One region of the Nocardiopsis akebiae genome, then DNA from elsewhere that is predicted to be linked to it. Evidence: riboswitches for the same ligand, from Rfam matches in the RefSeq annotation. Region 1 holds a riboswitch; the other holds the start of a gene.
What was found. A riboswitch is a leader RNA that binds a small molecule or an ion and turns the genes downstream of it on or off. The one in region 1 is predicted to bind cobalamin.
Positions count from the first base shown of each region.

Region 2: it holds a riboswitch for cobalamin, as region 1 does, so the genes downstream of both, KGD83_RS17740 (VWA domain-containing protein) here and KGD83_RS13345 (ABC transporter substrate-binding protein) in region 1, are expected to answer to the same signal.

Region 1 is NZ_CP074132.1:3,117,468-3,123,015, forward strand. It holds gene KGD83_RS13340 (FecCD family ABC transporter permease) at 1-751, opposite strand, end outside; gene KGD83_RS13345 (ABC transporter substrate-binding protein) at 760-1,803, opposite strand; cobalamin riboswitch at 1,829-2,008, opposite strand; gene KGD83_RS13350 (threonine ammonia-lyase) at 2,150-3,109, shown strand; gene KGD83_RS13355 (histidine kinase) at 3,169-3,393, opposite strand; gene purB (adenylosuccinate lyase) at 3,586-5,016, opposite strand; gene KGD83_RS13365 (sensor histidine kinase) at 5,211-5,548, shown strand, end outside.
Region 2 is NZ_CP074132.1:4,125,078-4,130,625, reverse strand. It holds gene cobO (cob(I)yrinic acid a,c-diamide adenosyltransferase) at 1-291, opposite strand, end outside; gene KGD83_RS17740 (VWA domain-containing protein) at 291-2,390, opposite strand; cobalamin riboswitch at 2,419-2,560, opposite strand; gene cbiE (precorrin-6y C5,15-methyltransferase (decarboxylating) subunit CbiE) at 2,611-3,894, shown strand; gene cobM (precorrin-4 C(11)-methyltransferase) at 3,863-4,645, opposite strand; gene KGD83_RS17725 (precorrin-2 C(20)-methyltransferase) at 4,630-5,548, opposite strand, start outside.

The DNA of each region.
Region 1 (5,548 bases):
CGAGCGCCACCGCGTTCAGGGACCGGGCCGCCGCCACCGCCGCCACCAGTCCCGCGGCCAGGAACGGCAGCGCCTGGAGCAGCACCGCGCCGTCGGCGCCCGCCAGCGATCCCACCACCCAGAACCGGTACTCCTCCAGGCTCGCGCGGTCGCGCAGGACGATCGCCGAGGTCAGCGAGCCCAGCAGCGCCGAGACCGCGGCTCCGGCGAGCGTGAGCCTGACCGGACCGCCGCCCTCCCGGCCCAGCGACCCGGCGGCGTACACCGCGCAGACGGCCGCCGCGGCGCCCGCGAAGGCGAAGCCGACGTAGCCCAGCAGCGAGGACGCACCGAACACGCTGATCGCCAGGACCGCGGCCAGGGAGGCACCCGCGTTGACGCCGAGCACGCCGGGGTCGCCGAGGGGATTGCGGGTCACCCCCTGCGCCAGGACCCCGGATACGCCCAGGGCGGCGCCGACCGCCAGCCCGGCCAGGGTGCGCGGCACACGCAGGTGCCGCACGACCAGGTCGGTGTCCGAACCGGTGAAAGCGGCGTAGGCGAGGTACACGTCGGACACCGACAGCCGCTCGTAGCCGACCAGGACCGACACCAGCAGGGTCGCGGCCAGGACCAGCAGCGCCACCGCCAACCCGGCCGCGCGGGCGCGGGCGCCGACGAGCACCCCGGAGCCGTCGGCGGCGGCCCGCAGTCGGCGCCGGACCCCCGAGGGCACGGTCGTCACGGGCCCCTCGGCCACATGGGGTGCCATCGGCCCGCCTACCCGAACAGGCCGGGGTGCAGGATCCGGGCGACCGTCTCCACCGCGGCCGCGCTGCGCACACCCGCGGAGCGGTCGGCGAAGGTGAACTCCTCCACCTGCCCCTCGGCGACCGCGGTCAGGTTGGCCAGCACGGGGTCGGCCGTGATCCGCTCCACGTCCGGGGCGGCGTCGGCGGCGGTCATCCGCGCGTCGCAGCACACGTCGACCAGGATGAAGTCGGGGTCGCGCGCGATCACGTCCTCGAAGGCCACGTCGTGGTTGCGCCCGCCGTCCAGGTCGGCGAAGGCGTTGACGCCGCCGGCCAGCCGGATGATCTCGGTGGAGAAGTCCTGCCCGCCCGCCACCCGGAACCCCTGGTCGCTGGGGCGGCCGACCATCACCGTGGGCCGGCCCTCCTCGGACACGCGGCCCTCCAGGGCCCGGGCCACCCCGCCTACCGTGACCTCCATGTCCGCGACGACCTCCTCGGCGCGCTCGCGCGCGTCGAACAGCGTTCCCAGGTCCCGCAGGTCGGCGTAGACGCTCTCCATCGTCACCGAGGCCGGGTCGATGGTCGCGTCGGTGCGGCCGTCCCCGCTCGGGCACAGCGGCGCCGGGATCCAGCTGCCGACGCCCAGCTCGCGCAGGGAGGCTCGCGTACCCAGGTTCTCGTCGGTGAACACGTCGTTGAACCCGGCGAGCACGAAGTCGGGCCTGTGGTCGAGCAGCTCCTCGCGGCTGGGCAGGTTGGGGTAGTACTCCTGTCCGGCCTGGGCCTCGGCGTACTCCTCCAAGACGGCGGCGTCCAGGAACGCCGTCCCGACCAGCCGGTCGCTGAGGCCCAGCGCGTGGGCGGTCTCGACGGCGGGCTGGTAGGCGGCGAACACCCGTTCGGGCGGGCTGTCCGCGGCCACGTCGACGCCGCAGTTGCGGATCGCCCCCGCGGCGGCCTCGGGGGAGGGGGCGGCGGTGCCGCCGCAGGCGGTCGCGGCCAGGAGCAGGGCTAGGGCGGCGCAGACGGGCAGGCGGTACCGGACCGCGCGTGCCCCGGTGGGCTTCAACGAACAAACCATCCTTCGTGGTCTGATGACGCGGACGGTCGCAGCCGGTCTCCTGGCTCCCGGAGTCGGGCTCTGGCCCCGCGCCCCCGCCCTTCCCGGGCCGTGTCCGGCCCAGTGGCGTGCGGGAGGCGCCCTCCGGTCACAGTGGCGAGGACCGCGCCGGACTTCCACCGGCTTCCCGTGCACTGCGACGTCGACGATATGGACTTGTGCTGACAGTCAACCGGCCACGGTAGTGCACGCGGGTCCCTTCCGCGAGACCCGATCACCTCCCGGCAGAGGGCCGCGGTCCCGGGAACCACCGGACCGCACGCGTGGTCGGCCCGGGACCGGGAACAGGGAACGCATGGAACTCATCACGGTGGAGGACGTCCGCGCAGCCCGGGAGCGCCTGCGCGGGGAGGTGGTGCGCACCCCGCTCACGGCGGGCCCCGCCGGAGGGCCGCCGTTCCTGCTCAAACCCGAGAGCCTCCAGCCCACCGGGGCCTTCAAACTGCGCGGCGCCGCCAACGCCGTCGCCCTGCTCGACCCCGCCCGGCGCCGCAGCGGTGTGGTGACCCACTCCTCGGGCAACCACGGCCAGGCGCTCGCTTACGCCGCCGCCCGGCAGGGGGCTCCCTGCACCGTCGTCGTCCCCGAGGGCGCGCCCGGGGTGAAGGTCGACCGCATGCGCGCCCTCGGCGCCCGCATCGTCGTGGTCGCCCCCCGCGAGCGGGAGGCCACCGCGCGGCGGCTCCGGGACGAGGAGGGGCTCGCCCTCGTCCCGCCCTTCGACGACCCGCGCGTCATCGCGGGCCAGGGCACGGTCGGCCTGGAGATCCTGGAGCAGTCGCCCGGGGTCGCGACCGTCGTCGTGCCCGTGGGCGGGGGCGGGCTGGCCTCGGGCGTGGCCACCGCCGCGCTGGCCGCCGCGGGCCCGCGGCGCGTCCGCGTCGTGGGGGTGGAGCCCGAACTGGCCGCCGACGCCGCCGAGAGCCTGCGCACCGGGAGCCTGGTCGCCTGGCCGCCCGAGCGCACCCACCGCACCATGGCCGACGGGGTGCGCGTGTGCCTGTCCGAGCTGACCTTCGCCCACCTGCGCGCCCGCCTGGACGAGGTCGTCACCGTGACCGAGGAGGAGATCGCCCGCGCCGTCGCCGCACTCGCCCACGGGGCGCGTCTGGTCGCCGAGCCCAGCGGGGCCCTTGCCGCGGCCGCGGTCCTGGCGGGCCGGGTGCCCACCGCGCCCGGACGCCCGCAGGAGACGGTCGCGGTCGTCTCGGGGGGCAACGCCGACCCGGAGCTGTTCGCCCGCCTGGTGGCGTGAGCCGCGCGACCGGACGCGGCGGAGACCGCCCGCCGGGGCCCGACCGGGCGGTGCCGTCCTCAGGGGCGGGAGCCCCCGCCGCCGGCGGGCCCGCTCCCGTTCACCCGCTCCCGCTCGTCCGCGCCCGCCGCCACGGGGTTCGCGCGTCGGGCGGCGCGTGCGGCGCGGTCCTCGCGGCGGCGCATGGCCATGTCCGACAGGGCGGCCAGACCGAAGGCGATGACGACGGCGGCGACGATCAGCACGGTCCACAGCGCGGTACCGAAGGAATCGGGGTCGATCATGGGTGCTCCGATGGGCTCGGGGGTTGGACGTGCCGACAGCACAACCGTAATAGGCGTTAACTTTCAGACCGACTGTTAGCGGAAGTGAACTGGGTCATATACACGCGTCCGCGCTTCCGCGCGCCGCACACGGCGAGGGCCCGGGACGGCGCCACGTGCCGTCCCGGGCCCTCGCCGGGCGAGCCCGAGCCCCTACAGGATCGACCCCGGGGAGTAGGCGGCCGCCTCCGGGCGCGCGGCCACGATCGCGTCGATCCGCTCCACCACGGCGGCCACCTGGTCGGCGGCGGCACCGGTGAAGGTGATCCGGTCGGCCAGCAGCGCGTCCAGCTCCCCGCGGCCCAGCGGGAAGCGCCCGTCCTCGGCCAGGCGGTCCAGCAGCCGGTTGCCCGCGCCCTCCTGGCGCATGGCCAGGGCCGAGCCCACCGCGTGCTCCTTGATCAGCTCGTGGGCGGTCTCGCGGCCCACCCCGGCGCGCACCGCGGCCATGAGCATCTTGGTCGTGGCCAGGAACGGCAGGTAGCGGTCGAGCTCGGCGGAGACCACCGCGGGGAAGGCGCCGAACTCGTCCAGCACCGTCAGCATCGTCTCCACCAGCCCGTCGAAGGCGAAGAACGCGTCCGGCAGGGCCACCCGGCGCACCACCGAGCAGGACACGTCGCCCTCGTTCCACTGGTCCCCGGCCAGCTCACCGGCCATGGACGCGTACCCGCGCAGGATCACGGTCAGCCCGTTGACCCGCTCGCACGAGCGCGTGTTCATCTTGTGCGGCATGGCCGAGGAGCCCACCTGGCCCTCGGCGAACCCCTCGGTGACCAGCTCGTGCCCGGCCATCAGACGGATCGTCTTGGCCAGCGACGAGGGACCGGCGGCCAGCTGCACCAGCGCGGTCAGCACCTCGAAGTCCAGCGAGCGCGGGTACACCTGGCCCACGCTGGTGAAGCGCCGCTCGAACCCGAGGTGGGAGGCCACCTCGTCCTCCAGCGCGCTCAGCGCGGCGCGGTCCCCGCCCAGCAGGTCCAGCATGTCCTGCGCGGTGCCCACCGGGCCCTTGACGCCGCGCAGCGGGTAACGGGAGATGAGCTCCTCCAGCCGCCCGTGGGCCACCAGCACCTCGTCCGCGATCGACGCGAACCGCTTGCCGAGCGTCGTGGCCTGCGCCGCCACGTTGTGGGAGCGGCCCGCCATCACCGTCTCGCCGTACTCGGCCGACAGCCTCCCCAGCCGGGCCAGCAGGGCCACCACCCGGTCGCGCGCCAGCAGCAGGCTGTCGCGCACCTGGAGCTGCTCGACGTTCTCGGTCAGGTCGCGCGAGGTCATGCCCTTGTGCACGTGCTCGTGCCCGGCGAGGGCGTTGAACTCCTCGATGCGGGCCTTGACGTCGTGGCGGGTGACCCGTTCGCGCTCGGCGATGGACGCCAGGTCCACCTGCTCCAGGACCTTCTCGTAGTCCTCGACCACACCGGCCGGGACGTCCACGCCCAGACGCGCCTGGGCGCGCAGCACGGCCAGCCACAGCCGCCGCTCGGCGACCACCTTGTACTCGGGGGACCACAGCCGGGTCAGCTCCGCGGACGCGTAGCGGGCAGCCAGGACATCAGGGATCAGCGGTTTCGCACTCACGTCGTCCGACCCTATCGTCCTGAGCTGCGACGGGCGCGCGGCCACTCCCCCCGAAGACCCCGGGCTCCGACCGGCGGCGACGCGGGGAGCCCGGCGAGAGTCCGGACCGGGGCCCGGAAGGTAGGGCCAGCCCCACCCCCCACCCGGTGGCGCAGCCGATTCCGGTGTGCGCCGGACCTGCCTAACTTTGGGGCATGACCACTCCCGCGGAGTCCCCGAACGCGCCGCGCGCCCTGTCCCGGGCGCTCGGCACCAGGCGTTTCCTGCTCACCTCCTGGCCCTGGCGCGGCCTCGCCTACAGCGGCGGCACCGTCCTGGTGGCCTGCGTCCTGTTCTTCGCCGCCTCTCCCGTCCTGGCCCCCTGGGCGGCCCTGTTCATGGTGTGGACCGGGGATGTCGGGGCCTTCGACGACTACGGCGGGATAGTGCTGGTGCTGGCCCTGTGCCTGACGTCCACGTTCCTGTTCGGCCCGCTGGTCGCCATCCCCCTGGGCGCGCTGGAGCGCTGGCGCCTGGGGCTGGTCGGGGGCGG
Region 2 (5,548 bases), 1.0 Mb from region 1:
CCAGCCCGAACCCATCTTGTGCCACTCGACCGGGCCGCCCTCGCCGGTCTGCTCGTGCAGCTCGCCCAGGCGTTCCAGCACGGTCTGCTCGCCGATGCGCCACTTCGCCGACTTGACGAACTGGAACACCCCGATCCGCCATCCCTGGTTCCAGCCGCGCAGCGCGAGGCCGAACGCGGCGGTCGACTTGCCCTTGCCGTCACCGGTGTGCACGGCGAACAGGGGCTGGTTGCGGCGCTGGCGCGTGGTGAGTCCGTCGTCGGGGACGACGAGCGGCTGTCCCTTGGGCATCAGGCGGCCCTCTCTCGTACGGCGGTGCCCAGCGCGTCGGCGCTGACCTCGCTGACGGGCATGTGGTCGGCGCCCAGGCGGGCGGCCAGGGCGGCGGCCAGGCCCAGGCGCAGCGGTCCGGACTCGCCGTCCACCACGACGGTGGTCACGCCCAGCCCGGCGACGCGGTCGGCGGCGGCCATCGCGCGGCCCACCGCGCCCTTGCCGCCGGTGGCCCGGCCGTCGGTGACCACGACCAGGAGCGGGCGCAGCCTCGGGTCCCGCAGCCGCTCGCGGCGCAGGACGCGGGCCGCCTCCTCCAGCCCCTCGGCCAGCGGGGTGCGCCCCCCGGCGGGCAGGTCGTCGAGGCGGGCGGCGGCCACGTCCACCGACCGGGTCGGCGGCAGGGCGAGTTCGGCCTCGCGCCCCCGGAAGGTGACCAGGCCGACCTTGTCGCGGCGCCGGTAGGCGTCCAGGAGCAGGGACAGGATCGCGGTCTTGACCTCGGTCATGCGCCTGCGCGCCGCCATGGAGCCGGACGCGTCCACGCAGAACAGCACCAGGTTGGTCTCCTGCCCCTCGCGGACCGCGACGCGCAGGTCGCGGGGGCGCAGCCGCAGTCGGCCGCCCTCCTGGGGCCGCAGCGCGGCGGCCCGCACGGTCTCCACCAGGTGGACGGCGCTGCCCGAACCCCGTCCGGGCGCGGCGGCGCCGATCCGGCGGCCCCGCGCGCCCACGGCCCGGCTGCGCCTGCCGTCGGCGCCCTCGCCGGAGCCCCGCACGGTGAGCAGCCGGGTCCGGTAGGGGGCGGCGGCCTTGGCGGTGGCCGGTGGGGCGCCGGAGGGGCGGGGCTCGGCGGAGTCGCCCTCGGCGCCGTCGGGCGCGTGCTCGGCGGAGGCGGGGGAGTGCTCCCGGCCGGGCTGTTCGGCGCCGGGGGTCTGGGCTTGCCCGTCGTCCCCGGAGTGATCCTGGGGGCTGGCGTCGTCGGAGGGGTCCTGTGGGTCTTGTGCGTCCGACGGGGCCTCGGAACCGTCGCCGTCGTCGCTTCCGCGCGGGCCCGGCGGCTCCGGGGGGTCGGGCGGCGGTTCCTCGTCGCCCAGGATCCGGTCCAGGAGCTCCTCGTCCAGTCCCGGCGCGTCGAAGGGGTTGCGTCGGCGCCGGTGCGGCAGGGCGAGCGTGGCGGCGCGGCGGATGTCGGCCCGGGTGACCCGCGTCCGGCCCGCCCAGGCCGCGTGCGCCATCGCCGTGCGCGCGGTCACGATGTCGGCGCGCAGGCCGTCCACGTCGTAGGCCGCGCACACCTCGGCGATCTTCAGCAGCGCCGCCTCGGACAGGCGCACCCGGCCCAGCGCCTCCCGTGCCGCCGCGATGCGTTCGGCCAGGGCCTTCTCCGCCTCGTGGTAGCGACCGGCGAAGGCGGCGGGGTCGGCGTCGTGGGACATGCGCCTGCGCACCACCTCGGCGCGGGTCGCGGGGTCGGACGGCGCGGCGACCTCGACGGTGAGCCCGAACCGGTCCAGGAGCTGCGGGCGCAGCTCGCCCTCCTCGGGATTCATGGTGCCGATGAGCAGGAACCGGGCCGCGTGCTCCACGGAGAACCCGTCGCGCTCCACGGTGACCCGGCCGGTGGCTGCGGCGTCCAGGAGCAGGTCCACCAAGTGGTCGTGCAGGAGGTTGACCTCGTCGACGTAGAGGATGCCGCGGTGGGCCCGGGCCAGCAGACCGGGTTCGTAGGCGACCCTGCCGTGGGTGAGGGCCTGCTCCAGGTGCAGGGACCCCAGCACGCGGTCCTCGGTGGCGCCGACGGGCAGTTCGACCAGGCGCACCGGGCGGCTCTCCACGGCCGTGCCGGACCCGAAGGGCCCGTCGGGGGAGTGCTGCGCCGGGTCGGCGGGGTCCACGGAGAACCGGTCGCCCTGGTAGACGTCGACGGGCGGCAGGAGGGAGGCCAGGGCACGGACCGCGGTGGACTTGGCGGTGCCCTTCTCGCCGCGCACCAGGACGCCGCCGATCTCCGGCGAGACGCTGGTGAGGACGAGGGACAGGCCCAGGTCGTCGAGTTCCTCGGCGTCGCAGCCGACGATCGCGGAAAAGGGGTAGTGCGGTGACCGCAATGGCATGTAGAGGCTCCCGCTCATGTCGCCATCGGTAAGGGACGGGCGCGAGGCCGGTCTTCGGACTTGCCGGGTCCTTCCTGGACGGAAGGCTCGGTTCACCGCAGCGGGCCTGTGCCGGAGTCTCACCGGGCTTCCCAGATTCTCCCCGTCGGCCGTCCCCACCGTTTCCGATGGCTGGGTCGTTGGGGCACCTCATGCCTGCCGCCACGATAGCGTCCGAGGAATGAAGGATGACGCGCCCCCTCCCCCCGAAACCAGGATCACCGTCGTCGGCATCGGCGCGGACGGCTGGTCCGGTCTGCCCGAGCGGCTGCGCGCACTCGTCCTGGCCGCCGACACGGTGCTGGGCGGGCGCAGGCACCTGACGATGCTCCCCGACCGGCCCCGGCAGCGCCGCCTGGCCTGGCCCTCACCCCTGCGCGAGGGCCTGCCGCCACTGCTGGCCTCGCTCGACGCCGCCTCCGCCGACCCCGCTTCCGCCGACGGCGCCTCCCCTGACACCCCCTCCACCGTGGCGCTGGCCTCCGGCGACCCCCTGGTCTCCGGCATCGCCACCACCCTGATCGACCTGCTGGGCGCGGACGCCGTGCGGGTGGAGCCCGCCGTCTCCTCGATCGCCCTGGCCCGCGCCCGCATGGGCTGGCCCGCCGAACGCTGCGCGGTGGTGGGCCTGGTCGGCCGCGACCCACGCCTGCTGCTGCGCCAGGTCGCCCCCGGCCACCGCGTCCTGGTGCTCTCCTCCGACGGCGCCACCCCCGCCGCGGTCGCCGCCCTGCTGGTCGGCGCGGGCTACGGCGCCAGCCGGATGACCGTGCTGGGCGACCTGGGCGCGGACTCCGAGTCGCGCCTGGAGACCACCGCCGACCACTGGCTCGCCTCGCCCCCCGGCGCGGTGCCCCCGCTGCACGTGCTGGCCCTGGAACTCCTCGGCCCGCCCGGCCACGGCCTGGTCGCGGGGCTGCCCGACGACGCCTTCGAACACGACGGGCAGCTCACCAAGCGCGACCTGCGCGCCTCGGCGCTGGCCCGCCTGGCGCCCTCGCCGGGCCAGCACCTGTGGGACGTGGGCGCGGGCGCGGGGTCGGTCGGCGTGGAGTGGATGCGCGCCCACCCCTCCTGCACCGCCACGGCGGTGGAGGCCCACCCCGAACGGGCCGCGCGGATCGGCCGCAACGCGGGCCGCCTCGGCGTTCCCGGACTGGAGGTGGTCACCGGCCGCGCGCCGGACGCGCTGGCCGGGCTGCCCGCGCCCGACGCGGTGTTCGTCGGCGGCGGCGCGACCCGGCCGGGCGTGCTCGACGCCTGTCTGGGGGCGCTGCGGCCGGGAGGTCGGATCGTGGTGCACGGGGTGACGCTGGAGACCGAGCAGCTGCTCGCCGACGCCCACCGGCGCCACGGGGGCGAGCTGACCCGGATCGCGGTCGAGACCACCGCGCCCATCGGCGCGTTCACCGGCTGGACGCCCGCCCGCACGGTCACCCAGTGGTGCCTGGCGGCGGGCCGCTGACCCGAGGCCGGGCCGGGTCGTAGAGGTAGGACTCACCACCCGTCTCCGGATCGAGCGCCCGCCCCACCAGGATCACCGCCGCCTGCCGGAACCCGGCCTCCTCCACCGCGTCGGCCACGGTGGAGACCGTGCCGCGCAGCACCGCCTCGCCCGGCTGGCTGGCCCGGTACACCACGACCACCGGGCAGTCGCCGCCGTACTCGGGTTCGATCTCGGCCATCAGCTCGCGCACCCGCCGGATCGCCAGGTGCAGCACCAGTGTGGCCCGGGTCGCGGCGAACGCGGCCAGCGACTCGGTCCCGGGCATGGCGGTCGAGCGGGCCCGCGTCCGGGTCAGCACCACCGACTGGGCCACCAGCGGCACGGTCAGCTCCCGTCCCGCCAGGGCCGAGGCGGCCGCGTACGCGGGCACCCCGGGCGTGACGTCCCACGGAACGCCGTGCGCGTCCAGCCTGCGGGTCTGCTCGGCCAGCGCCGAGTACAGCGACGGGTCGCCGGAGGTGAGCCGTACGACGTCGCGGCCCGCCGCGTGCGCACGGACCAGGTGGTCGGTGATGCGGTCCAGGTCCAAGCCCTGGGTGTCCACCAGCTGCGCGCCGGGCGCGCAGTGCGTCAGGACCTGCGGGTCCAGGTAGGTGCCGGGGTAGAGCACCACGTCGGCCCCGGCGAGCATGCGCGTGGCGCGCACGGTCAGCAGGTCGGCGGCGCCGGGCCCCGCGCCCACGAAGTGCACGGTCACGGCTTCACCCACCTGGGGGTCCACACGCGGCCCGCCTCGGTGACCCGGGTCCCGGACGCGCCGACGATGAGCAGGCAGCGCATGTCCACGGCGGCGGGGTCGAGTCCGCCCAGGCTGGTCACCGTCAGGGACTCGCCGTCGCGGCCCACGTCGCGGCCGACGACGACCACGGTGTCGGGGCTGCGGTGCTCCAGCAGGACGCGGCGCGCGGTGGCGATCTGCTCGGTCCGGGACCGGGAGGCGGGGTTGTAGACGGCCAGCGCCAGGTCGGCCTCGGCGACGGCGCGCAGCCGCCGCTCGACCACCTCCCAAGGTTTGAGGCGGTCCGACAGGCTCATCACCGCGAAGTCGCCGCCCACGGGGGCTCCCGCGCGGGCCGCGACCGCCTGGACGGCGCTCACCCCCGGCAGCACCCGGACGGGCACGTCCCGGTAGGCGGGGTCCTCGGCGGCCTCGAACACGGCGGTGGCCATGCCGAAGACCCCGGCGTCCCCGCCGGAGACCACGGCCACGCGTTCGCCGCGCCCGGCCAGGTCGAGGGCGAACCGGGCGCGCTGGAGTTCGACGGTGTTGCCGGAGGCGTGCCGGGTCAGCCCGGGGCGCTGCGGGACCCGGTTGACGTAGGGGCCGTAGCCCACCACGTGGTCCACCCCGGCCAGCGCCGCGCTCGCCTCGGGGGTGAGCCATTCCTCGGGGCCGGGGCCCAGACCCACGACCAGCAGTTCGGCCGCCGGTCCGGCGGGACCGGGCTCGACCCCGGCCGCCGGTTCCGTCCGCGCCCGCGCGTCCGCGCCGACCCGCCGGGAGCGCGGGCCGTTGCGGCTGTCCCCGGTCACCAGCACCAGGGAGAAGTAGGGCACCGTCGCCGGGTCGACCTCGGCCACCGGCAGCCGCCGCTCCCCGCCCATCGAGGCC